DNA from 4 places in the Terrabacter sp. 2TAF16 genome. Region 1 is predicted to be linked to each of the others. Evidence: riboswitches for the same ligand, from Rfam matches in the RefSeq annotation. Region 1 holds a riboswitch; each other region holds the start of a gene.
What was found. A riboswitch is a leader RNA that binds a small molecule or an ion and turns the genes downstream of it on or off. The one in region 1 is predicted to bind cyclic di-AMP.
Positions count from the first base shown of each region.

Region 2: another riboswitch for cyclic di-AMP. It lies ahead of AB4Z14_RS17210 (C40 family peptidase); the one in region 1 lies ahead of AB4Z14_RS11935 (transglycosylase family protein).
Region 3: another riboswitch for cyclic di-AMP. It lies ahead of AB4Z14_RS18095 (C40 family peptidase); the one in region 1 lies ahead of AB4Z14_RS11935 (transglycosylase family protein).
Region 4: another riboswitch for cyclic di-AMP. It lies ahead of AB4Z14_RS07140 (CHAP domain-containing protein); the one in region 1 lies ahead of AB4Z14_RS11935 (transglycosylase family protein).

Region 1 covers NZ_JBFRFZ010000006.1:657,936-665,228, reverse strand. Annotated here, with positions in the region: gene otsB (trehalose-phosphatase) at 1-130, opposite strand, end outside; gene AB4Z14_RS11950 (alpha,alpha-trehalose-phosphate synthase (UDP-forming)) at 127-1,689, opposite strand; gene AB4Z14_RS11945 (CBS domain-containing protein) at 1,893-2,324, shown strand; gene AB4Z14_RS11940 (protein kinase domain-containing protein) at 2,424-4,316, shown strand; cyclic di-AMP (ydaO/yuaA leader) riboswitch at 4,639-4,826, shown strand; gene AB4Z14_RS11935 (transglycosylase family protein) at 4,830-5,480, shown strand; tRNA gene AB4Z14_RS11930 (tRNA-Thr) at 5,641-5,716, shown strand; gene AB4Z14_RS11925 (DUF6325 family protein) at 5,877-6,323, shown strand; gene AB4Z14_RS11920 (hypothetical protein) at 6,511-7,218, opposite strand; gene AB4Z14_RS11915 (arylsulfatase) at 7,289-7,293, opposite strand, start outside.
Region 2 covers NZ_JBFRFZ010000011.1:133,788-141,080, reverse strand. Annotated here, with positions in the region: gene AB4Z14_RS17225 (sigma-70 family RNA polymerase sigma factor) at 1-336, opposite strand, end outside; gene AB4Z14_RS17220 (hypothetical protein) at 666-1,277, shown strand; gene AB4Z14_RS17215 (DsbA family oxidoreductase) at 1,339-2,022, opposite strand; gene AB4Z14_RS17210 (C40 family peptidase) at 2,118-2,894, opposite strand; cyclic di-AMP (ydaO/yuaA leader) riboswitch at 2,897-3,072, opposite strand; gene AB4Z14_RS17205 (iron dependent repressor, metal binding and dimerization domain protein) at 3,280-3,975, opposite strand; gene AB4Z14_RS17200 (MFS transporter) at 4,005-5,258, opposite strand; gene AB4Z14_RS17195 (hypothetical protein) at 5,337-5,675, opposite strand; gene AB4Z14_RS17190 (hypothetical protein) at 5,709-6,863, shown strand; gene AB4Z14_RS17185 (hypothetical protein) at 6,860-7,207, shown strand.
Region 3 covers NZ_JBFRFZ010000013.1:32,626-39,918, reverse strand. Annotated here, with positions in the region: gene AB4Z14_RS18115 (AAA family ATPase) at 1-989, shown strand, start outside; gene AB4Z14_RS18110 (SMP-30/gluconolactonase/LRE family protein) at 1,071-1,940, opposite strand; gene AB4Z14_RS18105 (hypothetical protein) at 1,940-2,371, opposite strand; tRNA gene AB4Z14_RS18100 (tRNA-Gly) at 2,481-2,551, shown strand; gene AB4Z14_RS18095 (C40 family peptidase) at 2,642-3,151, opposite strand; cyclic di-AMP (ydaO/yuaA leader) riboswitch at 3,195-3,337, opposite strand; gene AB4Z14_RS18090 (FBP domain-containing protein) at 3,758-4,252, shown strand; tRNA gene AB4Z14_RS18085 (tRNA-Gly) at 4,367-4,440, shown strand; gene AB4Z14_RS18080 (hypothetical protein) at 4,560-4,703, opposite strand; gene AB4Z14_RS18075 (acyl-CoA dehydrogenase) at 4,860-6,722, shown strand; gene AB4Z14_RS18070 (GNAT family N-acetyltransferase) at 6,906-7,293, opposite strand, start outside.
Region 4 covers NZ_JBFRFZ010000004.1:339,973-347,265, reverse strand. Annotated here, with positions in the region: gene AB4Z14_RS07145 (sortase domain-containing protein) at 1-719, shown strand, start outside; cyclic di-AMP (ydaO/yuaA leader) riboswitch at 1,091-1,278, shown strand; gene AB4Z14_RS07140 (CHAP domain-containing protein) at 1,283-2,182, shown strand; gene AB4Z14_RS07135 (alkene reductase) at 2,462-3,547, shown strand; gene AB4Z14_RS07130 (GNAT family N-acetyltransferase) at 3,693-4,340, opposite strand; gene AB4Z14_RS07125 (potassium channel family protein) at 4,350-5,363, opposite strand; gene AB4Z14_RS07120 (hypothetical protein) at 5,741-6,094, shown strand; gene yidC (membrane protein insertase YidC) at 6,176-7,003, shown strand; gene AB4Z14_RS07110 (DinB family protein) at 7,086-7,293, shown strand, end outside.

The DNA of each region.
Region 1 (7,293 bases):
CGACGGGAGTGGCCTGCATCGGGTCGGCGTCGAACGGCGCGAGCACCCCGTCGAAGTCGGTCGCGACGAGCAGGACGTCCGCGGAGGCCGCGGCCTCGAGGGCCTCGGTGGTCGGTGCGCCGGTGCTCATGACCGCGTCCCGTCCGTCGCGCTGCGGGATTCGTCGCGGGAGTCGCTGCCCGGACGGTCGGACGACGTGCCGGACGACTCGCTGGGCGCCGGCATGAGCGGTGTCTCCTCAGCGTGCGGTGTGGGCCGCGGGCGCGACTCGGCCCCCGGCATCTCGGGCGCCGCGGCGAGCGCGGCGAGGTAGCGGGCCGCCCAGCGCTGGACGTCGTGGTCGGACACGCGGCGGCGGAGCGCCTTCATGATCCGCTGCTTGTCCTTGGCCGGGGTGTTGATGGCGCGCAGGATCGTCTGCTTGAGCCCCTCGATGTCGTGCGGGTTGCACGCGAAGGCCTGGTGCAGCTCGTGCCACGCGCCGGTGAACTCCGACAGCACGAGGGCGCCCCCGAGGTCATGGCGGCACGTGACGTACTCCTTGGCAACGAGGTTCATGCCGTCGCGGAGCGGGGTGACGAGCATGACGTCTGCGGCCTGGAAGAGGGCCGCCATCTCCTCGCGCGGGTAGGAGTGGTGCAGGTAGTGGACGGCCGGGGCGCCGATCTTGCCGAGGTCGCCGTTGATGCGGCCGACGGTCTGCTCGATCTCGATCTTGAGGTTGCGGTAGGCATCGACGCGCTCGCGGCTCGGGGTGGCGACCTGCACGAGCGTGACGTCGGGCGGCCCGATGCGGCGCTCGCTCAGCAGCTCCTCGTAGGCCTTGAGACGGTGCCGGATGCCCTTGGTGTAGTCGAGCCGGTCGACACCGAGCATGAGGACCTTGGGGTTGCCGAGGCTCTCGCGGATCTCGCGAGCGCGCTCCATGACGTCGGGGCGCTTGGCCAGTTCCTCGAGTCCCTGGAAGTCGACGGAGATCGGGATGGCCGCCGCCCGGACCTGGCGGTGGGCACCCTCGACGGTGACGCGGTCGCGCTTGGTCGCGGCGCCGAGCAGCTGGCGGCAGGCGCGCACGAAGTTGCGGGCGTCGGCCTGGCGCTGGAAGCCGAGGAAGTCGGCTCCGAGCAGGCCCTCGAGCAGCTGGGCCCGCCACGGCAGCTGGGCGAAGAGCTCGACGGGCGGGAAGGGGATGTGGTTGAACCACCCGATGCGCACATCGGGCCGCAGCTGGCGCACGAGGGCAGGGACCAGCTGGAGCTGGTAGTCCTGCACCCACACGGTGGCGCCCTCGGCCGCGACCTCGGCGACGGCCTCGGCGAAGCGACGGTTGACCGTCTGGTAGCTCGACCACCACTCGCGGTGGAAGGTCGCGGGCACGATGACGTCGTGGTAGATCGGCCACAGGGTGTCGTTGGAGAAGCCCTCGTAGTAGTCCCGGACCTCGTCGGTCGACAGCGGCACGGGGTGCAGGTGGATGCCGTCCTCGTCGAACGGCTCGGGTGCCTCACCGGCGTCTCCGGCCCAGCCGACCCAGGCGCCGGGCTGCGTGCGCATCACCGACTCCATGGCCGTGACGAGGCCGCCGGGACTGCGTCGCCACTCGACCGCGCCGTCGTCGGTGACGACCTTGTCGACGGGCAGGCGGTTCGCGGCGATGACGAGGTCGTAGGTCGGCCGAGGGGTCGACACGCAATCAGCTCCTGCTGCTCGAGGGGAGGGCACGGCCCTCGACGTACCCAGACCCGGGGGAGGGGCGCCGCGGGGCGCGATCGGTCCCACTCTAACGAGCGAACGGTGGCGCCCGGTGCGGTCCCGCTCTAGGGTCGATACAGGGCATCTCTGGTGGAGCGGGTGGCCGCCTGAGGGCATCGCGCCGAGGTGAAGGAGTCGCCGTGAAGATTTCTGACGTGCTGCGCAAGAAGGGCAGCGAGGTCATCACCATCAAGCCCGACGAGACGGTCGCCGGCCTGCTCGGCCTGCTGGCCGAGCACCGCATCGGCGCGGTCGTGGTGAGCACGGACGGCACGAGCGTGGACGGGATCGTCAGCGAGCGCGACATCGTCCGGCACCTCCACAGCACCGGCACGAGCGTGCTCGAGGCGCCGGTGTCGCAGATCATGACGAGCGAGGTCACCACCGGTTCGGCCGACGACAACATCGCCGACCTCGCCGGGACGATGACGGAGATGCGAGTGCGCCACGTGCCGATCGTCGACGCCGACGGCAAGCTCGCCGCGATCGTCAGCATCGGCGACATCGTCAAGCACCGGCTCTCCGAGCTCCAGTCCGAGCGCGACCAGCTGCGCGACTACATCAGCAGCTGACGCCCCGGAGAAACCGGACAGAACCGACGAACCAGGACACTCCGCGGCTCGCTGCCGCAGGGTTCCTGCCGTGGCGCCCGTGTCGCATACCGTAGGGGTATGACTGCGTACGACCGGACCGAGCGGGTGCCCAACCCGCGGCCCGGCGCGCGCACCGGTGGCGTGCCCGTGGCAGCGCGCCCCGGCGGGCCGGGGTCCCCGCAGCGGATCGGCCCGTACCGCCTCATCGAGGAGATCGGCGAGGGCGGCATGGGCGTGGTCCACCTCGCCCTCGACCCGCGCGGCCGTGCCGTCGCGATCAAGGTCCTGCGCGCCCACGTCGCGCACGACGCCGACGCCCGGCAGCGACTGTCCCGTGAGGTCGACACCCTCTCGCGCATCCGCGACGCGCGGGTCGCGAGCGTCATCGACGCCGACGTCATGGCGCCCCGCCCCTACATCGTGACCCGCTACGTGCCCGGCCCGGCCCTCGACGAGGTCGTCGAGGACCACGGCCCGCTGGCCCCGGCGGACCTGCTTCGCCTGGCCCGCGGGATCGCCGAGGCGATCCGCGCCATCCACGCGTGCGGGGTCGTCCACCGCGACATCAAGCCGGGCAACGTCCTCATCGAGGACGGCGACCCGGTCCTCATCGACTTCGGCATCGCGCACCTGCAGGACGACGTGCGCCACACCGTCGGCGGGCTCGTCATGGGCACGCCCGGCTACCTCTCGCCCGAGCTCGTCGAAGGTGCCGCCATCACCGACGCCACCGACTGGTGGGGCTGGGCCGCCACGATCACGTATGCCGCGTCGGGCCGTCCGCCGTTCGGCCGCGCCCGCATGGACGCCGTGCTCACCCGCGTCCGTGCCGGCGACGTCGACCTCGAGGGGGTCGACCCGCGCCTCGTGCCGCTGCTGCGCGCGTCCCTCTCTCCCGATCCGCGGCTTCGCCCTCACGCCGACGAGGTCATCGCAGCGCTCGAGCTCTACGCCGCCGGCCGCGCGGCGACCGTGCCGACGCCGAGCGGCAACCCGTGGGACGACGGCCGCGTCAGCGCGACCCCCGGAGACACCCAGGTCGTGCAGCACGGCAGCACCGCCGTCATGCCGCCCGTCGGCACAGCAGGCACGGCAGGCGCGGTGGGCGCGGTGGGCGCGGTGGGCGCTGGCGCGGCCGCGGCGAACCCGGTGCGGTGGGCCCCGCCCCCGACCGGTCCGCGGTCGTCCGACCCCGGCCCGGCGGCATACGACCACGGCTGGGACGACGAGCCCGCGTCGCCGGACGACTGGGGCGGCGCCCAGGCCTACGATGCCCGGCACGGGCGCGGCGGGCAGGACGTCGAGCCGGCTCCGCAGGACGGCTACTGGCCCGACGACGAGTGGGACGAGGACGACGAGCCCGCCCAGCGCGAGGGCGACCCGCGCATCGGACTGCCGATGCGCACCGGACTGCTCGCCGCTGTCGCGATCGCCTGGGTCGGTGCCCTCATGGCGTGGCCGGGCATCGCCCTCGTCGTGCTCGTCGTCCTGTCGGCGCTCGCCCGGGCCACCGACCGCTCGGTCACGGCGCTCGTGCTGCGCCGCTACGACTTCGGCCGCCGCCGCAGCGACGTGCCCTTCGCCGTCGTGTCGAGCCCGTGGCACCTCGTCGTCGGCATCATCGCAACCGGGGTCGGGCTGCTCCTGCCCGTGGCGGTGGCGCTCGCCGGCGTCTTCGCGGCCGCCCTGCTCCTCGCCGGCACGCAGGGGACCGACCTCGGCCCGGGCACACCGATCACGCTCGCGATCGGCGGTGTCCTCGGCCTGCTCATGCTGTGGTGGGGCCCCGGCGGCGCCTCGCTGCGACGCGGTTCGCGCTCGATGGCGCGGCGCCTCGTGCCGGCCGGCCTGGCCGCGCAGATCGTGTCCGGGCTGCTCGCCGTCTTCGGCGTCGCGGCTGCGCTCGTGGCCCTGCAGCACGGGTCGAGCCTCACGTGGGACCCGTTCACGACGAACCCGTTCGGGAAGTGACGGCTCGGCGCGCGAGACGGTTGAGCGTGCGGGGCCGGGGCCTGTGGGGCGCCCGGGCGGCCCCTGTGCGAGGCCTGTGTGCATAGCGCATCGACCTGCATCTGGGGCTGAAAAAAAGATCACGGAAGTGTCTCGACGTGCCTTGTGCGCTGCGGAAACGTCCCGTACCGTCAGTGCTCGGCGGCCTCGACTTTCGGGTCGAACGGGAGCAGCACCACTCGGTTCCCGGGTCGCTTCGTCGCGTCCGGCTCCACACGAACGCTCCCACAACTTCACATGGACACCCATTTATCCGTTCCCTGAGCGCGCCGAGCCTCGCCAGCCAGGGATGTAGCCCACACCCGTGGGCCGGGCGAGGACGGGGGACCCAGTGTGGCCAGTGAGTGCATGTGTATCGAAGCGCATGTCAAGAGGACGAGATCTGGTCTCGGGGTGAAGTCGCATCCGCGACGGGGCACCTGACGCCCCAACCCGACAGCTAACCCCGCAGGCGCGCGTCAGGAAGGATCACCCATGCAGTACATGTCCAAGCATGCTGCGGCCAAGAAGATCTCGGTCAAGCAGCGCATCGCGGGAGTCGGAATCGCTGGAGCCGCCACCATCGTCGGTGGCATCGCCACGGGCGGGTCGGCCAAGGCCGCCTCGGTCTGGGATCGCGTCGCCCAGTGCGAGTCGAGCGGCAACTGGCACATCAACACCGGCAACGGCTACTACGGCGGCCTCCAGTTCGTGCAGAGCACGTGGCGTGGCTACGGCGGCACGGCCTTCGCGTCGCGCGCCGACCTCGCCACGCGGGCCGAGCAGATCGCCATCGCGCAGCGCGTGCTCGCCTCCCAGGGCCCCGGCGCCTGGCCGGTGTGCTCGCAGCGGGCCGGCCTGACCCGGGCCAACGGTGGCGCGACGACGACCCCGGTCTCGCGGTCGACCGTCCGCAAGCCCGTGACGACGAAGAAGGTCGTCAAGAAGAAGACGTACGCGACGAAGCCCACGGTCAAGAACACCGCCAAGGGCGCCAAGGTCACCGTGCGCAGCGGCGACACCCTCGGCAAGATCGCCGCGCGCTACCACGTGGCCGGCGGCTGGAAGGCCCTCTGGAAGGCCAACGGCGCCCGGGTCACCAACCCGAACCTCATCTTCGTGGGTCAGACTCTGCGACTCCCGTGAGTTCCTGATACAACTGAGCCGGACGGCCTCGCGCGACCAACCCCTGGGTTGCGCGGGGCCGTCCTTCTCATGTCCGGCGTCGGTTCGCGCCCGGTGTTTGGGCGTATGCCGTCTGGCTCGGTTACGCTTTCGCCCGTCCGCGGCGCTCGCGCCGAGACGTGCTGGCGTGGCGCAATTGGTAGCGCACCTGTCTTGTAAACAGGCGGTTAGGGGTTCGAGTCCCCTCGCCAGCTCCACCGTGACGTGCGAGTCCGGCTGACGGGGCCGCATCTGCGTGCCCACGGCGAGAGGCTCATCCCCGGCGGATGACGCGGCACGGACGAGCGGCTCCTAGCGTTGAGATCGGTCCCCCATCGGACGCACCGACCACCGGACGCACCCCAAGGAGAAGATGACATGACTCTCAACGTCGACGAGCTCGGTCCGGTGGACTGGATCGTCGTGGAGTTCGAGGGCAGCACCCTCAACGGCAAGATCGCCCCGATCCTCAAGGACTACGTGGATCGCGAGCTCATCCGGGTCCTGGACCTGCTGTTCTTCAAGAAGGCGGAGGACGGCAGCTTCGAGGCCTTCGAGGCAACCGACCTGGAGGACTCGGAGATCGGCGAGCTCCGTGCGTACGAGACCGAGCTGGCCATGCTGCTCAGCGAGCAGGACGTCGCCGACCTGGCCGACACCATCGAGCCCGGCAGCTCAGCGGCCGTCCTGGTGTGGGAGAACCTGTGGGCGGCTCCCTTCGGCGCGGCGGTGCGCCACGCCGGCGGCCAGCTCGTGGCCAGCGGGCGCATCCCGATCCAGGCCGTCATCGCCGCCATCGAGTCCGACCAAGAGGAAGGAGCCTGACATGCCACTCGCAGCCAGGCGCAGGAGAAGGACAGTGGCCGCCGTCGGCGGCGCCGTCGTCGTCGCGCACGGGATACACCGGCGCGGTGAACGCCGTGAGGACCGGCGCGACGATCGCCGCGATCGCCGCTGACGCATGACCCGGGCCGTGGGGCCCTCTCAGGGCTCCACGGCCCGTTGCGCTGCCCTACGCCGTCGCCGGCCCCGGTCGGAACGACGTGACCAGCAGGTGCAGGCTGAGGAGCAGGACCCACAACGGGAAGAGCAGGACGGCCCAGACCGTCCGCGGTGGTGCGAGGAGCAGGACCAGCGCGACGACGAACCCCACGGCCACGAGCCAGCGCGGCACGATCCCGGTGCGACGGCCGAGGTTCGTGACGACCATCGTGAAGACCGCTGCCATGCGGATGCCGAACGTCGTCAGGAGGGCCGTGCTGACCGCCCCCACCTGCCGGACGTACTCCGGCGAGACGCTGTCGGGCCCGTCGTAGAGGGCGAGCAGGGCTCCGACATCTGCAGATGCGGCGAAGAGCATGGCGACGAAGAGCAGCCCCGACCCGAGGAAGGCTGTCGCGAACAGCTTGTCCTCGCGGTGCCCGAGACGGGAACGGATCACCCCGATGAACCACAGGAAGGCGATGCCCGCGTACGGGGTGAGCTGCATCGCCAGCGTGACCCTGCCGCGGCGCTCCGCATCGGTGATCCACGTCGAGCGGCCGCCGGTGCCCGGGAGCGCCAGGTACATGAGGATGACGACCGCCCCCAGGAGCACGGCGAAGGCGATCCCGGCGATGGCCGCCGCCCGCGGTGTGCGGATCTCGTCGAGCACCCGCCCCCGTGGTTCGAGGTCGGCCGGTGACTCGGCCCGACCACGCTCGTCCTCATGCATGCTCATGCTCCAGCCGTGGGCCCGTGCGGCCTTCGTCGGGACCGATCGTGTGACGCCCCTGCAGGTCAGTGGCGGTTCACT
Region 2 (7,293 bases), on a different contig from region 1:
CGTGTAGCGCCGCGCCACGTCGATGTTGGCCCGGCGCAGCGTGCTGAGCAGGTAGGGCCGGAAGGCGGTGTCGGGCCCGCCCCCACCACGGAGGGCATCGAGGGTGCGGGTGAAGCTCTCGCTGACGAGGTCGTCGACGTCGCTCGGCGACGCGACCCGGGAGGCGAGCCGTCGGGCCGCGGGCTCGTGCCGCGACCACAGCACGGAGTAGGCGGCGGCGTCGCCCGCCCGAACCCGGTCGACGAGCGCCGCGTCGCTCTCGGGTCCGTCGACGCGTACGCCCTCGTCCGCCCCAGCCACGGACTCGCCGCCGTGCTCGTCGTGCGCCCGCTCCACGTTCTTCTGTCCCCCACCCGTACCCCGACGTCTCGTCGGCTGTCTCGACCCAAGCTCCAGCAGGGTGCGTGACCGGGCGCCGGGTCCCGTCCCCGGCCTGTCGGCGCGTCAGCAACGCACCTCACGCATCCTTCCCCTGGAGACGCGCGAGGGACCGAATCATGGCGCGACATGCCCTCGGATGTACAGGGTTGGCGGCGTGCCGGGTGATTTGCGTGCGTTTGCGACACACCTACCGACGCCCGGGCGGGCTTGCCCAAGAGCCGGATCCGACCCGGACCTGCGTGCGACCATAGAGACTCCACGACCCGTCACCCCAGGAGCAGCACATGACGGCGACCGACCCGAGCCACGGCTTCCTCAGCGAACCGGCTCTGACACCGGAGCTCGAGGCCTACTTCGCGAGCGACGTCACCGACCACGGCTACGTCATGAACCTCAGCCGCGTCTGGGCGCAGTCGCCAGCGGCCCACGACACGCTCTTCGCGCTCCTGGCCGACATGGTCTCCGTCGCCGGCCTGAGCTTCCGGCAGCGCGGCATCCTCATCGCCGCGACCGCCTCGACCATCGGCGACTCCTACTGCGCGCTCGCGTGGGGTGGCCGCCTCGCCACCGCTGCCGGCGAGGAGGTCGCAGGCGCCGTGCTCCGCGGAGACGACGAGCCCCTCGACGCCGCCGACGCCGCCCTGGCGACCTGGGCCCGGACCGTGGCGAGCACCCCGAACGCCACCACCCCTGCCGACCTCGAGCCCTTGCGCGCCGCCGGCTTCGACGACCGGCAGATCTTCGCGATCACGGTCTTCGTCGCGCTGCGCCGGGCCTTCTCGACCGTCAACGACGCCCTCGGCCCGCTCCCCGACCACCAGCTGCGCGCCGACGCCCCACCCGCCGTGGACGACGCGGTCTCCTTCGGCCGCCCGGCCGCGGACCAGCCCTCCTGACCGAGGGCGTATGCCGTCCGCCCGGCCCGTCGGGCCGGGCACCCTGCCTGCGAGTCCGCGCTCAGAGGGTCTGCGTGGCCACCCCGCGCAGCAGCGCGAGGTAGTCCTCGACCGGGTGCGCTCCGGTCACGGCGGCATACCCGTTGGCGACGACGAACGGCGTCGACATCACGCCCATGGAGCGCGCCTGCTGCTCGTCCTCACGCACCTGCTCGGCGTACTCGTCGGAGGCGAGCACGGCCGACACCCGCCGCTCGTCGAGACCGCACTCGCCGGCGAGGCGCTGCAGGACCTCACGGTCGTCGATGGCGAGGCCCTCGCCGAAGTGCGCGGAGTGGAAGCGCTCGACCGCCGCGGAGCGCAGCGCGGGGCCTCCCATCTCGCCGGCGAGGGCGCAGAGCCGGTGCGCGTCGAAGGTGTTGGCGCGCACCGCGCGGTCCCAGTCGAAGACGAGGTCGTCGGCCTCGGCCACCTCGCTGGCCTTGGCGTTCATGAGCCGGCCAGCGCCCGCGTCGCCGCCGTGGCGCACCGAGAGGTGGTCGCTGACGGGCACGGAGCCACCGACCGGGACGTCCGGGTCGAGCTCGAAGGAGCGCAGGCGCACCGTGACGTCGTGCGGCCGCTCGAAGGCGGCGACGGCAGCCTCGACACGGCGCTTGGCGACCCACGAGTAAGGGCAGACCAGGTCGCTCCAGAGGTCGAGCTCGATCATGGTCGTGGACTCGGCAGCAGGCTGATCGGTCATCGACTCAGTCAACCACGGTGGCCGACAGGGCCGGAAAGCGCTGCGCCCCCACCGGATCCGGTGGGGGCGCAGCGTGTGGCGTGAGAGGTGACCGCTCAGATGCGGCCGTACATCGACGGCGTCGTCCAGATGGAGTGGTTGCCGATGACGGTGCCGGGACGCTGGGCGTCGATCATGCGGCCCGGGCTGACGTAGATGCCCACGTGGTAGATCGGCGAGCCGAAGAAGACGAGGTCGCCGGGGCGCGGGTTGCTGACCGGGGTCGAGGCCGCGGCCTGCGCGGACGCGGTGCGCGGGATCGAGATGCCGGCCTGGCGGTAGACGTAGGACGTGAAGCCGGAGCAGTCGAAGCCGGAGGGCGTCGTGCCGCCGTAGACGTAGGGAACGCCGAAGTACGACTGGGCGATGCCGATGATGCCGGTGGCGCTGGGGTTGGGCGCGACGTTGAGGGCCACCCGGGTGGTCGAGCCGGAGCGCGACGCGCGCTGCTGGGTAACCTCACGCTCGGCCGCGGCCTTCTCGGCGGCCTTCTTCGCGGCGCGCTCGGACTTGACCTGGACGTCCTCGATGACGACCGGCTTGACCGAGGCCTGCTTGAGGGCGGGCTTGGCGTAGCCGATCGCCGACAGGGCGTTGCCGGCCTTGAGCGTGCCGACGGCGGGGCCGACGGCCGCGGGACCGGCGACCGTGCTGGCGGAGCCGTCAGCGGCGTTCGCGGTGCCGGCGAACGAAGCGACGAGACCACCCGAGGCCGCGACGATGGCGGCACCCTTCACGGCGGGCTGGGCCGACTCCTTGGCGATCGTCTTGAGCTCCGAGATCGCGTTGAAGCGACCGGGGGCGCGGTGGCGCCCGGGAACGTTCTGAGCCACGTTTGACCTCTCGACGCCTACGAGGTGAGCTGTCGGGTTCGGGCTGGAGGTACTGCCCGGCCTTCGCTCGGACCGGTCTCGGTCCACGGAGGGCTTCACCCCGAGGGCGTCTCTCGACGCCCGGAGAAAGTGGTTCCCCCGCTCCTGCCATGCGGTTCGTACTGAGCCTCAGGTCGATGGCAGGACTAGGCGGTCCGACCCGGGGCACTCACTCGACGGGGAGAGCAAGTTCGCCCACCGTACCCAAGTAGGAGTGCCTTGTCACCTTCGAGTTCCCGGAAGTCAAAGAAATTTCAGCGACCTCCGGAAGGGGCCGGACGAGGTGTGGCAAGGCCTGCCAAAACGACCCGGCAAACCGGGGCAAACCCTGCCGGATACGGCGTGTTCAGGCGGCCTGGCAGAAGACGTGGACGGCCACGTCGTCGGGCAGGGAGACGCCCGTGGACGGCTCGCTGCCCTCGCGGACGGCGACGACCCGTCCGCCGTCACGGACGACTTCGACGCGGGCGCCGGGCACGACGCCGGCACTCGTCAGCAGCGCGAGCGCCTCCGGGTCGACCTGGACGGGCTCACCGATGCGACGGATCGTCACCACCGTCGGCGCGACCCCCACGGCGGCGGTCAGGGTGCTGAGGCCGGTGAGGAAGTCCTCGTCCTGGCGCACCCCGAGCTCCTCGAGACCGGGGATGGGGTTGCCGTAGGGCGACTCGAGCCCCTCGCCGATGAGGCCGAGGATCTTGCGCTCGACCTTCTCGGACATGACGTGCTCCCAGCGGCAGGCCTCGTCGTGGGCGTACTCCCACTCGAGGCCGATGACGTCGACGAGCAGCCGCTCGGCGAGGCGGTGCTTGCGCATGACGCGGGTCGCGAGCAGCCGGCCGTGGTCGGACAGCTCGAGGTGACGGTCGCCCGAGACCGCGACGAGCCCGTCGCGCTCCATGCGGGCGACGGTCTGCGACACGGTGGGGCCCGAGTGGCCGAGACGCTCGGCGATGCGCGCGCGGAGGGGCACGATGCCCTCCTCCTCGAGCTCGAAGATGGTGCGCAGGTACATCTCGGTGGTGTCGATCAGGTCCGTCACGGTCATACCTTCTCAGAATCGTAGAGCGGTCAGGGACCGCCCGTGAGTGGCCCGGGCGTCGGCCCGGTCCTCGCGCGTCGGGTCGGGTCGTGCCGTGGCACCCAGATGCGCAGCCAGCCCGCCCCGACCACGGCACCCACGCCGAGCACGACGGAGGAGGCGCCGAGCGACATGATGGCGCTCAGCCCTGACAACGCCAGCGGGCCCGCTGCCCTTCCCACGTCCGCGCAGAGCCGCCAACCGCCGAGGAACTGCGCCCGTCCGTCCGCGGGCGAGGCGTCGGCGCCGAGGGTCATGATGAGCCCCGCCCCGAGGCCGTTGCCGAGACCGAGCACGGTCGCCGCGGCCGTCACGGCGACGAGGCTCGTGGCGAGCGGGAGCAGCATCATGCCGAGGCCGAGCACGAGCATGCTGGGCACGGCGGCCGCGACCCGGCCGTGGCGGTCCATGAGCCAGCCCGAGGGGTAGAAGAGGGCCATGTCGAGCGCCCCGGCGACCCCGAAGACGAGCGACGTCTGCGCCGGGGAGAAGCCGACCGACTCGGCCCACAGCGGCACGAGGGCCTCGCGGATGGCGCGCGCCCCGGCCACGCACATGGCACCGGTGCCGAGCGTCAGGAGGACGTGCCGGTGCTGGAGGAGCACGGACGCCACGCTGCGCGGCGGTCCGCCGCCCCCGATCCGATGCGCCGAGCCGGTGATGTCCGGCGCGAGCAGGACGAGGACGAACGCGGCGATGCTCGCGACGCCGCCGACGGCATACGCCGCCTCGGTCCCCCACCTGGCGATGACGAGCGATCCGATGAAGGGGCCGACGAAGTAGCCGATGCGGTGCACGCCACCCAACGTCGACAGGGCCCGTGCCCGCATCGCCACCGGAACCGCCTCGGTGAGGTAGGCCTGCCGGGCCAGGCCGAAGAGCGAGCCGGCGAGCCCGATGACGAGCACCCCGACGAAGAGCAAGACGAGACCGCCGGCCAGAGCCGCGACGAGCATGCCCATGGCCTCGATCACGGCCGCGACGAGCAGCGCCCGGCGCTCACCGATGCGGGCCGCGAGGGCACCGGACGGCAGGTCGCCGAGCAGCTGGCCCACGCCCAGCATCGCGACGAGCAGCGCCGCGACGCCGACCGAGGCGCCGAGCTCACGTGCCGACACCGCGATGATCGGGGACACCGCGCCCGCGCCCGTCGAGCCCAGGAGAGTGGGCCCGTAGGCCGACAGCGCGATGGCGCGCAGGCTGCCGCTGCGTCCCTCCGCGCCGTCCCCCTGAATCTCGGTCACGCCACAGGACCCTAACGATCGGGTTACTCGGGTGGCCGGGCCGACCAGCCGACGAAAGCATTGGCCCGTGGCCAGGACTCAGAGGACGAGCAGACCGATGGCGGTGGAGGCGGCGTTGGCGGCGACGACCGCCAGCGCCACCGTCATCGCGTCCTCGCGCGCCTGCACCCGCCACCCCGCGACGAGGAGCGCCGTCTCCCCGGCGGCGACGGCGACCTCCGCCCCCACGAGCTGCCACGGTGACCCGAAGCCCGTCGACACGGCATACAGCACGGGGTGGGTCACGATGTTGACGCCGACCGCGCCGACGAGCGCGCGGCCCCACCCGGCCCAGCCCGCTGCGCGCGCGAACGACACGAGCACGGGCACCTCGACGGCCAGCGTCAGCGCCAGGGCGTGCAGCGCAGCGGGGCTCACCTCGTGACCGCGCGGCCCCGAGCGGGCGGCTCCGTGACCGACGCGCCCGACCCGGCCGTCGCGGTGCATCGTTCGAGCACCATCACGCTCCTCGTGCTGGTGGCAGTCTGCCTCTCGCTCGCGATCGCCGTCGGGGCGCCGATCGCGACCGCCGTCATCGGCCTCATCCTCTTCGGCATCCTGCACAACCTCCTCGAGATCCGCTACGTCGCGGGCCGCTTCGCCAGCCTCCTCGGGCGGCCCTTCCTCGAGCTGCTCGCCGCACTCGTCACCGGCATCGTGGTCTGCCGGCTCCTCGCCGGTGTGGTCGGGCGGCCCGCGTTGCTCGCCGAGATCGTGCTCGGCTACGTCATCCTCGCGGCTGCCGCCCGTCACGGGCTCGACGGCCGGCGGCGGGTCGCCGCCTGGGTCCTCATCGGTGCCGCGGCTGCCGTCTCGTTGACCTTCCCGACGTACCACTTCGTCGTGCTGACCCACCTGCACAACGTCGTGCCGCTCTTCTTCCTCTGGGAGTGGTCGCGCCGGATCACCTCGCGTCGCGGGCGGCAGGCGTTCCGGGCCGTGCAGCTGCTGTGGGTCGTCGCCATCCCGGCGGTGGTCCTGCTCGGGTTCCTCGACGGGTGGCTCAGCGCCGACCCCGGCATCGTGCGCAGCGTCGTCGGCGACGGCCAGACCATCCTCGCCGCGAGCGCCCCGCCGAGCGCCGCGGCGACGGTGCTCGGGATGCGCTTCCTCACCGTCTTCGCCTTCATGCAGACGATGCACTACGTCGTGTGGGTGGCGCTGCTCCCCCGCGTCGCTCCGGACGCCTCGGCGGCCTTCGAGGCCCGCGTGCCGTGGGTGACCGGTCCGCGGCTGTGGGCCGTCGGCTTCGTCGCCGCCGCACTCTTCGCCGTCCTCTTCGGTCTCGACTTCGCCCAGGGCAAGACGTTGTATGCCGCCCTGGCGAGCTATCACGCCTACCTCGAGCTGCCCGTGCTGCTCGCCCTGCTCGTGGGCGCCCGCAGCCTGTCCTCGCCCTCCCGCTCGGCCGACCGCCGTGACGGCTCCGGCTCGGGGACCGGGCCGACCCCGCCGACCCCCACACCGCCGACGCCGCTCCCTCCGGCGGGCGGCGGGTCACGGGGCGCGGAGCTGAGGCCCGAGGCCACCGCGGCGGTCGCCCCGGACGCCGAGGTGGGGCCATGACGCTGCCCGTGTCTGTGGGACTGGCCGCGGCCCGGCCGATGGACGCCACGGCACCGCCGGACGCGGCCTGGGGCCCGATGGTCGTCGTGGCGCTGGTCCTCGTCGCAGTCGTGGCCGCGGTCGTCGCCTTCGCCCGGATCAGTCGACGTCGGACCAGCGCCGACGACCCGACCCGCAGCGATGCCGGCGCCGAAGCCGGCGCCGAAGCCGATGCCGGCGCAGGTGCTGGCGGCACGAGCGGCACGACGACCGACGACCCGCTGCCGACCGACCCGCAGCAGCACCGACCGGGGCAGCCCGGCGGTTCAGACGGCCCCGACGGCCCCGCCGGACAACCCTCGTAAAAGGTCTTGCCGCCCGTCAGACCCCGACGTACGGTCGTGACATCGAAACCGAAGGGAGGTGATCCGAGAAGTGATTTCTTCCGGAG
Region 3 (7,293 bases), on a different contig from region 1:
TGGCGCGCATCCAGGAGCTCATGGACGAGCGCAGCGTCATCCGCGGCCAGGTCGTGACGTTCGGCTCGGACCCCTACGGGCCCGGCATGGCCGGCGTGACCTTCATCGAGCGACCGACCGTCGACGCGGCCGCCGTCGTGCTGCCCGAGGGGGTGCTCGACCGGGTGGCGCACCACGTCATCGGCATGGGCGAGCACCGGGAGCGGCTCGTGGCCCACGGGCAGCACCTCAAGCGCGGAGTCCTGCTCTACGGGCCGCCCGGCACCGGCAAGACGCACACGGTCCGCTACCTGCTCTCGGCGACGCCGGGCACGACGGCCGTGCTGCTGAGCGGCGGCTCGTTGCGCTTCATCCACGACGCCGCCAAGGTCGCGCGGGCGCACCAGCCGGCGATCGTCGTCCTCGAGGACTGCGATCTCGTCGCCGAGGACCGGTCGTTCGCCCCGATGGGGGCCTCTCCCCTGCTCTTCGAGGTGCTCGACGCCCTCGACGGCCTCGACTCCGACTCCGACGTCGCCTTCGTGCTGACGACGAACCGCGTCGAGGACCTGGAGGTCGCCCTGTCGCAGCGGCCCGGCCGTGTCGACCTGGCCGCCGAGATCCCGCTGCCGGACGCCGAGGGCCGTCGCGAGCTGCTCCGCCTCTACGGCGGGCACCTCTTCGGCCCCGAGGCGATCTCGGCCGCGGCCGCCCGGGCCGAGGGCACGACGGCGTCCTTCGTCAAGGAGCTCGTGCGGCGCGCGGTCCTCGCGGCGGCGGTCGCCGACGAGCCGCCGGCCGACGACCACCTCGGCCAGGCCCTCGACGAGCTCCTGTCGGACGCGCAGGCGCTGACGCGCAGCCTCCTCGGCGTGGGCGGCAAGGACGAAGACGGCGCCGCCGTCGACCCCGGTGGTATGCCGTCCGGCCGGCTGCGACCGCGTCGCCCGGTCGTGCTCCTCGGCCCGTCCTCCGACGGCGGGATGACCCGCCCGGGACCACCGCCGTGAGGTGATGCGTGCCGAGCGTGCCCGGGCCCCGCTGCGCGACCCGGGCACACGGCATACGCCCTCGTGGTCTGGGGGCTGCGCTCAGCCGGCGAAGGCGCGCACCGGCTGCCCCGGCACGGCGACGCGCACGCGGAAGACGGCTCCGGCCTGGGGCTCGGGGTCGTCGAGGTTCTCGCGCGACGTCGTGACGTAGAGGTCGCGCAGGTCGTCGCCGCCGAGGGTGCACGCCGTCGTGAGGCGCACGGGGACGGCGACCTCGGCGAGCACGTCGCCCCCCGGTGAGTGGCAGCGGACGCGGCCCGCGCCGTTGAGAGCGACCCAGACGTTGCCGGCGCTGTCGACGGTGAGCCCGTCAGGGTGGCCGACGTCGTGGGTGACGAAGGGGCGCCGGTCGGTGAGCTCGCCGTCGACGACCGTGAAGACGTCGGTGCGGCCGGTCGGGGTGTCGTCGTAGTAGGCGAGCCGGCCGTCGGGCGAGAGGTCGATGCCGTTGGAGATCGTCACGTCGGGCAGCAGGGTCGTGACGTCGCCGTTGCCGTCGACTCGGAGGAGCCGCGCGCTGCCGGGCACGCGGTCGTAGCCCATCGTCCCCGCCCACAGGCGGCCCTCGCCGTCGACGCCGCCCTCGTTCATCCGGACCGTCGGGTCGTCCCAGAGGTCGAACCACGGGGTGGGTGTGCCGTCCGGCTCGTCCGCGAGCGCCAGACCGCGCTCGGTCGCGACCACCCAGCCCCCGGACCTGCGTGGCCGCACGAAGGCGGCGACGTCGCCGACGTGCAGGCGGTCGACGGAGCCGTCGGCGCGCAGGGTCAGGACGTCACCGGCGAGAAGGTCGACCCAGCGCAGCCCACCCCACGTCGGCGACCACACGGGCCCCTCGCCGTGGTAGCAGACGGCGCCGGTGACCTGCTCGAGTTCTCCCGTGACGATCCGGCCGCCGTCGGCAGCCATCAGTCCCACCACACGCCGACGTAGTGGTGGCCCTCGGGCACGACCGGCCCGTCGACGAGCCACTGCGCGCTCGCGGCGGGGCCGCCGCTCGACTCGGTGTCTGCATCGATCGTCATCGCGTCGACCTCCTCGGGGAGCAGGGTCGTGATGACGGCCACCCCACTCGCGTAGGGCCATTCGTCGTCGGGGAAGTCCTGGAACTCGAGGACGTCGAGCTCCACCCGCACGTCGTGCACCTCCGGGTGCTCGCGCAGCTCGAAGAGCACCCGGCGCACGGTGTCGAGCGGCACGTCCTCGGGACGGTTCGGCGCGATGCACCACTCGCAGTCGTTGCCCTCGAAGAACTGCTCGAGGGTGACGGCCACCTGGGCACTCGCCCCGCCGCGCTCGCGGACGTGGTCGACGAAGGCGGTCTGCTTGGCGAGATCCATGACGGTTTCGGCCCCTGGGGTCGCGTTCCTGACACTGGCGCGGTGTCGGCTACACTGACGCCGCGTGCCGCCTTGCGGACCCTTCGCGGGGCACCTCCGGGCGGCCCGTGCGAGCGTAGCTCAATGGTAGAGCGCCAGCTTCCCAAGCTGGATACGCGGGTTCGATTCCCGTCGCTCGCTCCGCGCACGACGAGTCGAACCACCGAGAGGTGGGCACCGTCCGGTGACACGGCCCCGAGGGTCGACACGGACCCCCGGGACCGATCCGGGTCAGGGCATGCGGCCTGCGACCCAGCTCGTCGTCCAGATCCTCGAGAGCTGGACGCGCTGGCCGGGTCTGGGTGCGTGCCAGACCTTGCCGTAGCCGGCGTAGATGCCGACGTGGTACGCGCGGCCTCCGGACATGAAGAAGATGAGGTCGCCCTGCTGGACGTTCGCCTTGCTGATGCGGACGCTGGCGAGTCGTTGGGCGTTGGCGGTGCGCGGGACGCCGACGCCGAGACGGGTGCGGTAGGTGTAGTAGACGAGGCCGGAGCAGTCGAACGCCGACGGGCCAGCAGCCCCGTAGCGGTAGGGATCGCCCTGCTGTGCGGCAGCGACCCTGACGGCGGTCCTGCCGCGCGCAGCGCGCGTGGCGGCCGAGACGTAGGCGACCGGTCTGGCCTTGATCGTGACCGGAGCGGTTCCCGCTCGAGAGGCAGCCTGGTGCGTCACCGACGATGTCGGCGCGCTACCCGTCCCGACGAGGAGGGCGGCTGCGAGAAGTGGCGTGATAGCCAAGGACTGCAAGGGAATTCGGCGTGCAAGGGTAGAAGTGGGCATGGTGGATTCCTTCCCACGCCTGTGAGGTGAGCTGTCGGGTTCGGGCGGAAGATGCCCGGCCGCAGATGCGGCTTCACCCCAAGGACCGGTTGGCCGGCCCGAAAGTGGGTCCCCCACTCCTGTCCGTTATTGCGTTGCTGCCCCACCGGTGGACAGGACTCGGCGTGCGGTGGGCCGCTCGGGGGAGACCCCGGGCGATGAGCATCCATCGACGGTGACAGACAGGTCACGAAAAGGGTCCTAGACGAACAGATTGTGGCAATAGTTGACAAGTCAAATGCGGTGGAAGCAGACATTCCATCCGGCGCCGTGGCGTGGAGGACGCTCTCGGCAGCCCACGGCATACGCAGTCCGGCGCTGCGGTGCTCGGTAAACCAGTGGACCACCGTGGACGTCGTGACGCACCATGGACGCTGCTCCGTCGGGGCACGTCAGTCGTCAGCGGGGAGGCCCGCGGAGAGGTGGGTGGCCGTCATGGCCTGCTCAGCGGTCACGGTCCCGCTCCACCTCCCCCACCCCGGCTGACCGGGCACCCCGGTCCTGCCCGACTGACAGGAACAGACCGTGAAACCATTGACGGACAACGAGATTCGCGCCTCCTTCGTCAACGCCTCCCGGCGTGAGGCCAAGCAGGCCACCCTCCCCGCCGACCTCGACCTCGGCCCGCGCTGGGAGACGCTCGACTACCTCGGCTGGGTTGACCGCAGCAACCCGCAACGGGCCTACGCCGTCGTCCCGGTCAACGACGAACCCGTCGGCTTCCTCCTCCGGACCGCCGAGCGCACGCGCAAGGCGAGCGCGATGTGCGCCTGGTGCGAGGACGCCTTCGCGACGAGCGAGGTGGCCCTCTTCGTGGCCCGGCGGGCCGGGGCATCCGGCCGCGAGGGCAACAGCCTCGGCACCCTCGTGCACGCCGACTTCAGCTGCTCGACGCACGTCCGACGCCCGCCGAACGGCATGGAGGGCGGCCTCGACCCGCTCGCCCTCGTCGAGCGACGTGTAGAGGATCTGCGGGCGCGGTCGTCGGCCTTCGCCCGCCGCCTGCGCGACGGCTCGTGACCCTCGGCTGACCTCGAGCTAGTCGGCCCGGACCCGAGCGCGTGGTCCGCCGGCGCGCCCGAGCGCGCCGTTTGGACGTCGCGGCCCGACTGTTGCTACGGTTGGCGACGCCTCGCAGGCGTAGTTCAGTAGCAGAACAGCCTTCTTCCAGAAGGAAGACGTACGTGCAATTCGTGCCGCCTGCTCCAGATGGGAAGGGCCCGGTCTCCGTGACCGGGCCCTTCTGCTGTCCGGGCGCGTATGCCGTCCGAGCACGCATGCCGTCCGGCCGGGCCTCGCGAGACGGGTCGCGGGCGCTCCCCCACCGTCACCGCTCGTTGCCGCGCCGGTAGTTGCCGGTCGCCCGGGCCAGTGCGTGCTGGACCGCGTCCTCGTCGACGCCGTCGAGCACCCGGTCGAGGCGGCGTGCGGTCGCGCCGGCGATGACGGCGACGAGCCGGCCGGGCGGCATACGCCCTCGGAGGCCGCTCGTGGCGGAACCGTGACCTCTCCCCCTTGCGATCGTTACCGGTCAGTAGCATCATGGAAGTGACCGGCCAGTAACTTGGCGCGCCCGCCGACGACAGCGCGGACGCACGACGAGCGACAGAACGTGGAGGGTCCCCGGATGGGCCACTACAAGAGCAATGTGCGTGACCTCGAGTTCAATCTCTTCGAGGTCTTCAACCGTCAGGACGTCCTCGCCACCGGCATCTACGCCGACGTCGACGTCGACGCGGCCAAGGACATCCTCCGCGAGGTCTCACGCCTCGCCGAGCACGAGCTGGCCGACAGCCTGCTCGACAGCGACCGCAACCCGCCCGTCTACGACCCGGTCAGCCAGTCGGTGACGATGCCCGACTCCTTCAAGAAGTCGTTCAAGGCCTACGTCGACGGCGACTGGGGCAATCTCGATGTCCCCGCCGAGCTCGGTGGCATGGTCGTGCCGGCCTCGCTGCGCTGGTCGGTCGCCGAGATGGTCTGCGGCGCCAACCCCGCGATCCACATGTTCACGGCGAGCTACTCCTTCGCCAACCTCCTCTGGCACCTCGGCACCGACGACCAGAAGAAGCTGGCCAAGCACATCGTCGACCAGGCCTGGCACACGACCATGGTGCTCACCGAGCCCGACGCCGGCTCCGACGTCGGCGCGGGCCGCACCAAGGCCGTCCAGCAGCCCGACGGCACGTGGCACATCACCGGCGTCAAGCGCTTCATCACCTCGGCCGAGTCCGACATGGTCGACAACGTCGTCCACTTCGTCCTGGCCCGCCCCGAGGGCGCGGGCCCCGGCACGAAGGGCCTCTCCCTCTTCATCGTGCCGAAGTTCCAGGTCGACCTCGAGACCGGCGAGCTCGGCGAGCGCAACGGCGCCCACGTCACCAACGTCGAGCACAAGATGGGCCTCAAGGTCAGCACCACGTGCGAGGTCACCTTCGGCGAGCACGAGCCGGCCGTCGGCACCCTGCTCGGCGACGTGCACGACGGCATCGCCCAGATGTTCAAGGTCATCGAGAACGCCCGGATGTTCGTCGGCACCAAGGCGATCGCCACGCTCTCGACCGGCTACCTCAACGCCCTCGAGTACGCCAAGGAGCGCGTCCAGGGCGCCGACCTGACGCAGATGACCGACAAGGCGGCGCCCCGCGTCACCATCACGCACCACCCCGACGTCCGCCGCTCGCTCATGCTCCAGAAGGCGTATGCCGAGGGTCTGCGCGCCCTCGTCATCTACACCGCGAGCCAGCAGGACGCCGTCAACCAGGCGCAGGGCGGCAACCCGACGGTGCCGCTCGAGAAGGGCTCGGCGGCCGAGGTCGCCAACCGGATCAGCGACCTCATGCTGCCCCTCGTCAAGGGCCTCGGCTCCGAGCGCGCCTGGGTCCTGCTCGGCACCGAGTCGCTCCAGACCTACGGCGGCTCGGGCTTCCTGCAGGACTACCCGATCGAGCAGTACGTCCGCGACGCGAAGATCGACACGCTCTACGAGGGCACGACCGCCATCCAGGGACTCGACTTCTTCTTGCGCAAGATCGTCCGCGACAAGGGCCAGGCCCTGCAGCACGTCGCCGGACAGATCCAGGAGTTCGCCAAGGACCTCGGTGGCTCGCTCGACACCGAGCGCGAGCTGCTCGGCCGGGCCCTCGAGGACGTCCAGGGCATCGTCGGCCACATGATCGGCGACGCCATGAAGAGCGACCCGCGGATGGGTGGCGACACGGCCAACCTCTACAAGGTCGGCCAGAACACGACCCGCCTGCTCCTCGCGGCCGGTGACCTCGTCGTCGGCTGGCTGCTGCTCCGCCAGGCCGAGGTCGCCCAGAAGGCGATCGACGGCGGCGCCACGGGCAAGGACGCCGACTTCTACCGCGGCAAGGTCGCCGCAGCGTCCTTCTACGCCAAGAACGTCCTGCCGAAGCTCGCCGCCGAGCGCGCCATCGCCGAGGCCACCGACAACGACCTCATGGACGTCCCCGAGTCCGCGTTCTGACGCGCACCACACTTCACCTCGAGGCGCCCCTCCCCACCCGGGGAGCGGGCGCCTCGTCGTCTCACGACGGCGTGCGTATGCCGTCCGCCCCGGTCACGGGGTGCCGTGACGGGCGCGCGGTGGCGCGGCCGTGAGTGGAACGCGAGCCGACTCGGTCGCGAGGACCGAGGGGGACGGGCGAGGTCAGGCGAGCGACCGCTGGTAGGCAGGGCACAGCTCGACGATGCGGAAGCCGAGGTCCTCGTTGATCGAGACCATCCACGAGTTAGTGTCGTCGTTGCCGGTGACGACCCGCTGCCGCTCGGGGTGGTCCACCTGCAGGCGCCGGAGGTTCTCGACCTTGAGGGCCATCCCGAGCCGACGTCCCCGGTGGTCGCGGTGCACGAGCGTCCCCCACTGCCAAGCGATCCCAGGGGCACCCGAGGGCAGCATGAAGTCGGTGTAGGCCACGACGTCGCCACTGTCCTGGTGGACCGCGACGGTCGTCAGGCGTACGCGCCCTTGGGCACTCGCGACGTCGAGGTACTCCCGGTAGCGCGCCGGCGTGAGGGACTCCTCCTCGAACTCGATG
Region 4 (7,293 bases), on a different contig from region 1:
CCGGAGTGGCGGCGGCGCTGGCGGTCACGGCCGTGCTCGTCGTCATCGGGATCGTCGCGCTCGTGGTCGGCCTCAGAGGGAGCCCGGGGACCCCCGGCCCGCCGCAGCCCGCGGCGGGCGGGGTCGCCACGGCCAGCGCCCCCGCGGCGCCCGGCCCGTCCTCGTCCAGCCCGTCGGCGTCCCCCGGTCAGGGTGGGACACCGACGGCGGGCAGGACGGCCGGCGCCGCGCCGGGCACCGTCGGCATGGGTGACTTCCTCGAGGCTTCCGAGCCGACGTCGATCGAGATTCCGTCGATCGGGGTGCGCTCCTCGCACTTCGTCCGGCTCGGCATCCAGCCCGATGGCACGATCTCCGTGCCGGGCACGGCCCAGGAGGTCGGGATCTACGACGCCGGCCCCACGCCGGGCCAGCTCGGCCCGTCCGTCCTCGCCGCACACGTCGACACCCCCTCGGGCGTCCCGGGCATCTTCTACGAGCTGGGCAAGGTCAGGGCCGGTGACGTCGTCACGGTGTCGCGGCGGGACGGGTCGCACCTGACCTTCACCGTCGACAAGGTCGCGGCCTACAAGAAGTCCCAGTTCCCGACCGAGCTCGTCTACAAGGGCGACCTCACCCATGCCGAGATCCGCCTCGTGACGTGTGGCGGGCCGACCGACAGTCGCAACGAGTACCGCGACAACGTCGTGGTCTTCGGCCACCTCTCGAGCGCCACCTGACGACCGCGTCAGGACCGCGTCAGGACCGCGTCAGGACCGCGCCCGGCCCGACCCGCACTCGAGCCACGCTCGAGCCACGCTCGAGCCACACTTGAGCCACACCAGTCCGGCGTATGCCGCGGGGTCCCCACGAGGGACCCCGCGGCATACCCGTGGGGGGCTTGTCGAGGACGACGGCCGGATGTGATCCACGTCTCACCCATCCGAAGGTAAAGCGTTGGTATAGACGGGCACTTCGGACATTCAGGGGCGATCGGCGCGCGTCGTCGTTACCGTGGCGTGACATTTGCCAGTCGCCTCGTCTAGTCTTCCGGGAGTCCGGCCACCTGGTCGGGCTCTCGTGAGGTGGACCGCCTAGTCCTGTCACCGCCTGACGAGAGAGATCGAACCTTGTGACAGGAGCGGAGGAACCACACGTTTCTCCGGACGTCCTACGCAACGACTTCGGACGTCCTTGGGGTGAAGACCCACCCGCCACGCGAGCTTCGCGGGGCGGGCGTGGCCCGGGCACCTTTCCGCCCGAACCCGACAGCTAACTTCGTAGGCGCGGAGAGGTAACACGCGTGAACACTGAGAACATCCGCGGTCGCCATCGTGCGCCAGGCCGCCACAACCCCCTCAACGAACTCAAGCTCCTCGCCCGTGAGTCGGCTCAGCCGGCCATGAAGGCGGGCGCCGTCGTCGCCGCCACCGGTGGACTGGTCGCCACCTTCGCCAACCCGGCGAGCGCCGACACCCTGTCGCCCAACTCGGGTGACGTCGCGGCTGCTGCCGGTGTCGACACCGCGGCTCCCGCCGCTGTCGGTCCGGCCACGGCTGCCACCCCGGCCGCGTCGACCGCGCTGTCGAAGATCGGCTTCGCCCCCGCCGTGCAGAAGGCCGTCGCCCACCGCGTCGCGCCGGCCAAGCCGCAGGTCATCGAGGACGTCCAGGTCAAGACCGAGCGCGCTGCCGCCAAGGCCGCCGCCCAGACTGCCGCCCAGACTGCCGCTTCGCGCAAGGTCGCCGTCCAGCGCGCCTCCCGCGACCTGACCCGCGCCACCCTGACGACGAGCACGTCGTCGGCGAAGGCGAGCGTCAACACCGCAGCACCGAGCGCCTCGTCCGGCGTGCGCGCCTCGTCCAACTGGGCCACCGCGGGCCAGTGCACGTGGGGCGCTCTCAACAAGTGGTACCAGTCCGAGGGCTACTACCCCGGTGGCTGGACCGGCAACGCCATGGCGTGGGCCTCGGGCGCAGCGTCCGCCGGCTACACCGTGACGGGCACGCCGCGCACGCGGTCGATCCTCGTCATGCAGCCCGGCGTCCACGGATCCTCGAGCGTCGGCCACGTCGCCTGGGTGACCGCGGTCAACGGCAACGAGGTGACGATCATCGAGATGAACGCCCTCGCCGGTGCGTACAACTACAACACGCGCACGCTGACCGACGGTCCCGGCATGAAGTACATCTACGCGCCGTGACCCACCGGGTCGTCATCTCGACGACCTCCGCGACGACCACCGCGGAGTTCTCCACGAGCTGAGCGCGTACGAAGGGGAGGATGCCTGCGCATCCTCCCCTTCGGCATACCCACCCGAAACCCTCCGGCCGCGTGGGATCCCCCACACGCGCAACCCTGGACACACGGGAATGATCGACCGCCTGCCCTCCTTGTCGCCTAGGTAGTTGAAGGCTCCACCGACCGACGGTGGGGGCCGCCAACCGCCACCGACAGTCCCCTAGACGTGAGGAGCAGGCCTGTGTCCACGGCCTTCGAGAGCATCCGCATCGGCCGCTGGGACCTTCCCCAGCGCTTCGTCATGGCCCCGCTGACCCGCAACCGCGCGGGCGAGGGCCAGGCACCGACCGAGCTCAACGCCGAGTACTACGGCCAGCGCGCGAGCGCCGGCCTCATCATCACCGAGGGCACCCAGCCGAGCGCCGTCGGGCAGGGCTACCTCGACACCCCCGGCATGCACTCCGACGAGCAGGTCGCCGGCTGGCGCCTCGTCGCCGATGCCGTGCACGAGGGCAACGGCCACGTCGTCGTCCAGCTCATGCACGCCGGCCGCATCGCCCACCCCGACAACAAGGGCGGCCTCGAGAGCGTGGCGCCGAGCGCCATCGCCGCGCCCGGCGAGATCGTGACCCCGAAGGGCCAGCAGGCGTATGCCGTCCCCCGGGCCCTCGAGACCGACGAGATCCCCGCGCTCGTGGCGGAGTTCGTCCACGCTGCGCGCCAGGCCGTCGCGGCCGGGCTCGACGGCGTCGAGGTGCACGCTGCGAACGGCTACCTGCCGCACCAGTTCCTCGCGCCGTCGAGCAACGAGCGCACCGACTCCTACGGCGGCTCGCCCGAGAACCGCGCCCGCCTGACCGTCGAGATCACGAAGGCCGTGGCCGAGGCGATCGGCGCCGACCGCGTCGGCATCCGCATCTCGCCCGCGCACAACATCCAGGGCGTCCTCGAGGAGGACGAGGCCGAGACGGCCGCGACCTACGAGTCGCTCGTCGAGGGCATCGCCCCGCTCGGGCTCGCCTACCTCAGCATCCTCGGCGACCCGGAGTCCGACCTCGTCCGCGATCTGCGCAAGCGTTTCGACGGCCCGGTCATCCTCAACACCGGCTTCGGCAAGGTCACCGAGCTGGCCGACGTCGAGGACATCCTCGAGCGCGACCTCGGTGACCTCGTCGCCGTGGGGCGCGAGTTCCTCGCCAACCCGGACCTCGTCCGTCGCTGGCGCGAGGGCGCCCCGCTCAACGAGCCGAACTCCGCCACCTTCTACGGCAGCGGCGCCGAGGGCTACACGGACTACCCCGCCCTCCCCGATCACACCGTCGAGTGAGCGCCCGGTAACAGTCGAGTGAGCGCCCCGTCACAGACCACCTGTGGCGGGGCGTTCACTCGACTGGGACGGAGCGCTCACTCGACTGGACCAGGTCGGATGGGCATCGGCGCAGGCCGGTCAGGTGGGCACCGGCGCTGGCCCGTCAGGTGGGCTCGGGCGGGTTCTCGGCGGCGCCCCCGGACGGGAGCGGGTCACCGAGGGGTCGCTGGACCCACACGACGTCGTGCGAGGCGCCGAACTTCCAACCGATGTCGCGGTAGGTGCCGACCGGCTCGAAGCCCATCGCCGCGTGCAGTCGGCCGCTCGCCACGTTGGGCTGGGTCATCCCGGCTGCGGCCATCCGGTAGCCGCGGGCCGTGAGCCGCTCGAGCAGAGCCTCGTAGAGCCGCCGCCCACCGCCGCGACCCCGCCGATCGCCCGCGAGGTAGACCGACACCTCGCACGACCACCGGTACGCCGCCCGCTCCTTGAACGGTCCGGCATACGCGTAGCCGACGACCTCTCCCGCGTCCTCGAGCACGAGGAAGGCGTGCCGCGCCTGCGCCTTGGCGATCCGGCGCTCCATCTCGGCGACGTCGGGAGGCTCCGTCTCGAAGGTGACCGTCGTGCCGGTGACGTAGGGGGCGTAGATCGCAGCGCACGCCGCGGCGTCGGCGGGCGTGGCATCACGCACCGCCGGCGCATCGGTCGTACCGGTCGTACCGGTCGTACCGGTCGTACCGGTCGTACCGGTCGCCGCGATCCGGTCGAGAACGTCGGGCACGTCGGGCACGTCGGGCACGTCGGACATGCGCCGATGCTAGGCCGAGCCCTCGGCCCCGGGTCTGCCCGGTGGGCCGTCCTCCGGCTCCTCCGGCTCGCCCTCGGGAGGCGGCTGCTGCGTCCTGGACGAGTCCAACGCCTCGAAGAGGGTGCGAGGGGCCCGGGCCCCGCCGGGCACCCCGCCGGCGCCGACAGCGGCCGAGGCACGCGGCATACCCGCCGCGAAGCGAGCGACGATGAGCGCGACGAACGTGACGAGGTAGACCTGGCCGATGACGGCCTCACTCGCCGCAGCCATCCGGCCGAGATCCGTCACTGCTGCGACGTCACCGAAGCCGACCGTCGAGATCGTCACGAGGCTGAAGTACATGTACGTCGTCGTCGGCACGTCCTCACCGAAGAACGGGGTCGAGGTGAACGCGTCGAGGGTCTGGAAGAGGAAGGCATAGGTCACGGCGATCTGGAGATAGGCAGCGACCGAGCCCATGATGGTCTGAACGGTGACCACGGTGTGCTGCAGCACCCGTCGGGCGATGAGCACCGGGGTCAGCGCGGCGGCGAGCAGCCACACCGTCTCGGGGGGCACCGTCTGGTTGCCATCGGCGCGACGGTAGGTCAACGTCGCGACGCTGAGAATGAGGACCGCGGCGACGAGGACGTTGACGGCGCGACGCCAGCGACGTCGCAGCCCTGACGCACGGGCCGCCGCGACGAGCGCCAGGCCACTGATCGCGTGCGCGAAGAGCTGGGAGACGACCGAGCCACGGGTGTCGACGAGTCCTTGGACGGCGATCGTGGCCAGCACGAGGACGAGGACGAGTCCGTACCGATCGAGGAGGGGCAGGCCGACGAGGACTTTTCGGCGCTCCGCGCGGCTCGTCGGGCCGGAACGGTCGAGAGGGTCGAGAGGGCCGGGCCGGCCGGGGGCACTCGTCGGGGCGGTCCTCGGCGCCTTCGCGTCGTCGTCCGCCCCGCGTTCGGGCCCGCGCTTCTGCCCACGCTTCTGCCCACGCTCCTGCCCGTGATCGGGCCCGCTGCTGGACTCGGCCATGCCGCCCTCCTCGAGGGTCGCGGGGGATGGGCTCCCGAGTCCGAGGATAGGGCGGTGGGGCCACCCGCGCCCGTAGGTCGTCAGAGACCGCGCCGACCGAGGGCGCACGCCTGGACGAGCACCCTGCTCGGCGGTCTCCTCCGGCGTCAGCGCGGACGTGCCGAACCCACCAGCCGATCTCACCGAAGTCCCACCGCATCAGGGCCACGAGCGCCTCCTTCCCGTCGGAGTCGAACTGGTCCTCGGGGTCGCGCAGCCGTCGCGCCGGCACGGGTCGTATGCCGCCGCGAGCGTGGTCGGGCAGAGACGGTGACGTACGCTCGAGGTGGGTCGACGAACCCGGGCTGCCGAGCAGCCAGGTCACGAGAGGAGAGGGCATGAGGGTCCTGCGCCACCGCGCGTCCGCCGACGTGGCCGTGCTCCCCGCGAGCCTCGCCGCGAGCCTCGCCGCGGCGGTCGTCGTCCTCCTCGGCACCGTTCTCGGCACCGTTCTCGGCACCGTTCTCGGCACCGTCTCGGGTGCGGGAGCCGGTCAGGTGCTCCTCACCGCGGCGACCGTCGGCGTCCTGACCGTCGTGCTCGCCAGGACCGCGGTGCGCCCGGTGCGTCCTCTGCCGGTGCGCGTCCACACGTCGGGGGTCCCCGGCGCCGTGCCCGCGTCGACGGCGTACTGGTGCGCCCTCGACGCACCGCGCTGCCCACAGCGTCCTCGGGCTCCGGGTCGGCACTGACCCCGTTCGTCGCACCTGCGACGTCCGGGCCTCTGCCCACCCATCCCGGCCCCGCGCGGGCCCGAGCCGAGGAGCTCACCCATGCCTGACCTGCTGTCCCCCTTCACCCATGCCGTCGCCGCGGTGCTCGCGGCCACCCACGACGTCACCGGCGCGCTCGGCCTGAGCCCCGGCTCCGCGGGCGCCTGGCTGCTCGCCGTCGCGCTGCTCGTCGTCGCCGTCCGCACCGTGCTGCTGCCCGTGACGATCCACGGGGTGCGCAGCTCGCACGCCCGCGCCCACGCCGCGCCCCAGCTGCGCGAGCTGCGCCAGAGGTATGCCGGCAGCCGCGACCTCGAGCAGCTGACCGCGATGCGCGCCGAGCAGAAGGCGATCCACGCCGAGCACGGCGTCTCGGGGTGGAGCCTCGCGCCGGCGCTGCTCCAGCTGCCGCTCTTCTACGCGCTCTACCGCGTCGTCTCCGACCTCACGGCCGGACACTCGGTCGGGGCGCTCGACGCCGGGCTCGTCGCCTCGGCGTCGGCCGCGTCCCTCGCCGGGTTGCACCTGACGAGCCACCTCGGCACGACGCTGGGGTCGAACCCCGTGGCCGGGCTCGTCCTCGTCGCGGTCGCGCTCGGGGCGGCCGCGCTGAGCCTGCTCGCGCAGCGCTGGTTCGTGCTGCCGATGACCGACGCCACCGACCTGCCCGAGGGGATGGCGACGGTCCAGCGACTCATGCCGTGGCTCGGCGCGGTCGGCGTCCTCGCAGCGGCGCTCGTCGTGCCGGCGGGCCTCATCGCCTACTGGTTCGTCAACAACGCCTGGACCTTCGCACAGCAGGGCATCATCTGGCGCTTCGCCCCGACGCCGGGCTCACCGGCCGCGAGGCGAGGTGACGCCAAGGCGCTGGAAGGCGCCCCCTCCTGACGACCCGGTGACACGGCATACCCGTCTGCGGTGAGGGCGCGATCCCTCGCCGTGGTCGGGGGAGGCGTCTAGCGTGGTCGGCGTGAGCACGACGCCGAGCGGGACCAGCCACGTGAGTGGGACGAGCGAGTCGACGCGGGTGGGCGGGCCCCACCTCGTCGACGACCTCCTGCGCTACCTGCAGGAGGGGCGTGACGGGCTGCTCAAGGCGCTCGACGGGCTGGGCGACTACGACGTGCGGCGCCCGATCACGCCCAGCGGGACCAACCTGCTCGGGCTCGTCAAGCACG